One region of the Arthrobacter sp. BK1 genome, then DNA from elsewhere that is predicted to be linked to it. Evidence: riboswitches for the same ligand, from Rfam matches in the RefSeq annotation. Region 1 holds a riboswitch; the other holds the start of a gene.
The links. Region 1 has a riboswitch for cyclic di-AMP ahead of AC1MCA_RS06095 (C40 family peptidase). Riboswitches for the same ligand answer to the same signal wherever they lie in the genome.
Positions count from the first base shown of each region.

Region 2: another riboswitch for cyclic di-AMP. It lies ahead of AC1MCA_RS19380 (LysM peptidoglycan-binding domain-containing protein); the one in region 1 lies ahead of AC1MCA_RS06095 (C40 family peptidase).

Region 1 is NZ_CM155263.1:1,382,277-1,384,475, reverse strand. Features, by position in the region: gene AC1MCA_RS06100 (M23 family metallopeptidase) at 1-824, shown strand, start outside; cyclic di-AMP (ydaO/yuaA leader) riboswitch at 969-1,134, shown strand; gene AC1MCA_RS06095 (C40 family peptidase) at 1,205-1,885, shown strand; gene AC1MCA_RS06090 (NlpC/P60 family protein) at 2,071-2,199, shown strand, end outside.
Region 2 is NZ_CM155263.1:4,224,069-4,226,267, forward strand. Features, by position in the region: gene AC1MCA_RS19375 (protein adenylyltransferase SelO) at 1-48, shown strand, start outside; gene AC1MCA_RS19380 (LysM peptidoglycan-binding domain-containing protein) at 120-959, opposite strand; cyclic di-AMP (ydaO/yuaA leader) riboswitch at 963-1,152, opposite strand; gene AC1MCA_RS19385 (coiled-coil domain-containing protein) at 1,530-2,199, shown strand, end outside.

The DNA of each region.
Region 1 (2,199 bases):
TGACCACGCAATACTCCAGGGGCCGCCGTCGCGCTGCGGGCCCCACTTCGGCGCCGCGTGCGCCCGAGGTTATTACTGCCGACAGGCCGCGTGATTCGCAGCGCGAAGCCCGCCGTCGCCGGGGGCCCTTCCGGCAAATCACTGAATTCGCTTCCGCCAGTGGCATCGGCCAGAAGGCCGGCATCGCCCTGGCCGCAACCGGACTGGTCCTCACGGTGACGGTTCCAGCCACCAGCCCCGTGATGGCACAGCCGGAGCCGGGGCAGCCCGCATCGGCTGTTTCCGCCGCCCCGCAGCCCGAAGTCTCCGCCGCCGCCGGTGCGCAGATCGATTTCAGCCGCTCTTCCGTGGTCACGCAGGGCGATCCTGACGGCAAGCTCAAGCAACTACTGAGCGCCCAGTCTGCGGGCTCCATTACCCGTGCGGCCTCGGCGGGAAGCCTCGGCGCACCCTTGGCCCAGCTGGCCACCGCCTCACCGTTCGGCTTCCGGATCAGCCCCATCACCGGCGGTTCCGGCGACTTTCACCGGGGCCAGGACTTCGCCGCACAGTGCGGGACTTCGGTCCTGGCCGCCGCGAGCGGCACTGTGACGTTTGTTGGCTGGCACCAGTACGGCGGCGGCAACCGCGTGGTGGTGGACCACGGCAATGGCCTTGAAACCACGTACAACCACCTCTCGTCCGCCAGTGTGACCATGGGCCAGACGGTCAGCCGCGGCGACGTCGTTGCGCTCAGTGGAACCACCGGAGCCTCCACCGGCTGCCACCTCCACTTTGAGGTGCAGGTCAACGGCGAAGTCGTTGACCCGTCCGGCTGGCTCTGATCCAAATGATGGCCAACTATCAAATTCCAGTGACATGCCGTGACCTGAATGTGACATTGGCTGAGAAGTCCTGTAACGTCTAAATCGCGCCAGCTTTTCCGAAGCTGACGTTCTTGAGTGGATTGCCTAGCTCTGCCACCGCTCAAGGTCCGTTCGCATGAATTCGTCTGGCAGGGGCGGGGGAACCAATTTTGGCCTTTGATTCTGAAGGCCTTGGGGTTAAGTCACAAAGCTTCCCAGGAAGCCGCGTGGCCGGGTGCACTCCCATCCGAATCCGACAGCTCACCTCGCAGGCATTGGGAGAGGCTACCTTCGTGTCTTCACGCCATAATTCTGCGCGCCACCGTGCGCAAACGGTTCGCACGAACCCCTTGGGCTCAATGTCCAAGGCAGTAAGTGCAAACGCCGGGACCGTAGGTCGCCAGGCTGCTGTCATCGCAGCCGCGTCAGGTCTGATCCTGACAATGGGGCTTCCGGCCAACGCTGCGGATTCAACCGCCGGCGTGTCCGCCTCCACAGAATCCGGGTCAGCCCAGGCTGCCCTGGCCGTCACCGCGGCTCCCACGGCTACTGTTTCCTTCGAGCGTCCCGTGGTCAAGACCACCGCTGCGCCGAAGATCGAAACGGTCCGTGCGCAGTCAACGGCTACCGAAACTGCTGCCGCCAGCCAGGGTGCTGACGCTGCGGAGAAGGTTGCGACCAAGCTCGCAGACGCCGTCTCCACTGCTTCCGGCTCCGGCCTGGCAGCCATTGCCTACACCGGCATCGGCAGCCCCTACCTGTGGGGCGGCACCACTCCCAGTGGCTGGGACTGCTCAGGCTTCACCCAGTGGGTCTACGCCCAGGCCGGGATCAGCATTCCCCGTGTCAACGCCTGGACAGCAATGAAGCCGACCTCCACGCCGGTTCCCGGTGACCTGGTCATGCAGAATGGCGGCGCGCACGTTGGTATCTACGTCGGCAACGGCATGATGATCAGCGCGCTGAACCCCGGACAGGGCACCCTGCTCCACTCCGCGGCCTCCACGGGCACCTCCTCCTTCTTCACCATGGGCGGCTGACCAGCCAACGCCCCCGGTTCCTGCCTGGCAGTAGTTCCTGCAGCTTCACGCTGCAGGAACAGTGCCACCTGAACCATTTCGCTAAATCCCCGTTCGGGACGTGCCGGCGTACCCCCAAGATGCCGGCGCGTCCAAAACCCCTGGCCTGCCCACGCGGTCCTGAGGAAATCGAAAGAGAGAAATTAATGACTACTCGTGCAACAGTTGCACGGCACCGCGCCGAGGTCACCACCAAGACCAACTCGCTGGCTGTCATTGCCAAGGCTGTCGGCGACAACGCCGGCGGCATGGGCCGCCAGGCAGCGGTTATCGCT
Region 2 (2,199 bases), 1.8 Mb from region 1:
CCCGCTCCGGATGACTTCGGGAGCTACCGGACTTTCTGCGGGACCTGAGCGCAGGAAACAGCGGACGACGGCGGCGGGGCGGCTTGCGGCTGCCCCGCCGCCGTCGGTTCCGGCCGGGATCACGCTACGCGGACGAACGACGCTCCCGTGAGCCAGCTGATGGAGTGGACTTCGGTCTTGTAACCGTCCACGCCGCCGCTGACAACCTGGCCGTTGCCGGCGTAAACGCCCACGTGGCCGGCCGTGATGACGAGGTCACCGGCGGCCGGTGCACCCACCACGCTGCCGTACTGGAAGAACTGGCCCGGGGCCAGGTCTCCCACGCTCTTGCCGACCGAACGCAGGGCTTTCTCCACCATGGCGGTGCAATCCTGCTGGATTCCCACCTGCGAGTAGGCGGACGCCAGGATCGCGGAGCCTGCGGCACCGGACGGAGCCGGGGCTGCAGGAGCGGCGGGTGCCGCGGTGGAGGCCAGCCGGATGCCGGTGTTGGTCGGAGCGGCCGGGGCAGCGACTGCCTGGGCAGGTGCCGGTGCGGCGTAGCCGGCGCCCGGAATCTGGATCTGGTCGCCGGGGTAGATAATGGCCGCGATTGACAGGCCATTGGCGGCCAGTACGTCGTTGAGGGTGACGCCGTAGGCGGCGGAAATTGCGCCCAGCGTGTCGCCCGATACGACGGTGTGGACGTTGGCTGCGGCTGCTGCGGGAGCAGCGGCCGGGGCAGCCGCCGGCGCGCTGACCTGTCCTTGGACGTTGGTGGTCCCGGACGCGTCCGGGCCCTGGACGCCGGCCTGGGCTGCAGTTCCGGCACCGAAGAGCATGCCGGACGCGGCCACAGCGATGAGGGTTGGCCTGCCGATGGTGCGGGCGTGTGCTTTAGCTGTCGAAGACAGGCCCGTCAGCACAATAGAGCGGTTTGCAACGGCACGATGGCGTGCGGAAGTGGTGTTCTTTGACATGGTTGATTGCCTCTCCCATGCCTGCGGGGTGAGCTGTCGGGTTCGGGTCGGAGACACCCGGCCGGCAACGCCTCCGTCAAGGACGGAGCGGTATCGACTTAACCCCAAGGCTTCCTTCGAAGCCGTGGAAACGTGGTTCCCCCGTCCCTGCCAGTTGAAAGCGACTGGGGTCCCGGTTCAGCGGCAGGGCTCGGCATACTGACGGGAATGTCCCGGCTTTTAACCGGGGCACCGGACGACCATAACCTCTGTTCGACGGCAATGTCACATTCCGGTAACGGAATGTAAGCGGTAGAAGTGCCTCGCTTCTGCGCCCGCTTGGACACCTGACCGTAACGATGTTGCAGGTCAGGGGCGGAATGCCGTATATGCCGGGTAGGCTCACAAACTATGTCGCGTTTTCTCCATAAAGTGAGGCTGCCTGTCATTGCAGGAACCTTGGCGCTGGCCTTTGCCGCCTCGTTATCAATGCTGCCGGCACACGCTGGGGACGACGCACCGCCCGCCGGTTATCCGTCATGGCAGGACGTGGAGAACGCCAAGCAAAGCGAGGCCGGGAAAGCCGCGGAGGTGGCTAAAATCAATGACCTTCTGGGCGGGCTTCAGAGCAGGGCCGAAGAATTGGGGACAGCTGCGGTCACCTCCGCGGCCGAGTACGCCGTCGCGGAGACAGCCCTCCAGGCAGCCAGCTCAAGATTGGACGAACTGACCGCCCGGACCGCCCGCGCCACCGCCGGACTGGCACAGCACAAAAAGGAAATCGGAGCCCTGGCGGCCCAGTCGTATAAGACCGGCGGCACCAACATGGGCTTCTTCGTGGCCCTGGACGCCGTGCAGACCAACAGCATCCAGGGCCTCAACATCGTCCGGATTGTCAGTGACAAGACCGCCGACCTGGTCAGCAAGGCGTCCGCTGCCGAGCGGGTGTCCCAAGCCCTCGCTGACCAGGAGAAAGCGGCCCGGGCAGAGCGTGAGCGGCTGTCAGCGGAAGCGAAGAGCAAGCTCGACTCCGCCCAGGCAGCCCAGGAAGCCATGTCCCGGCAGATTAAGGAACAACACGACCACGGTCAGGAGCTCACTGCTCAGCTGGCATCCCTCAAGGGGTCAACGGCGGCTGTGGAAGGTGAATTCCGGCAGGGCCAGGCGGCCCTCGCCGCCTATGAGAATGCCCAGGCAGCCAAGCGTGCCGCTGCTGCCGCGCAGGCGCGGCAGCAGGCGGAGGCGGCGGCCAAGGCGGCTG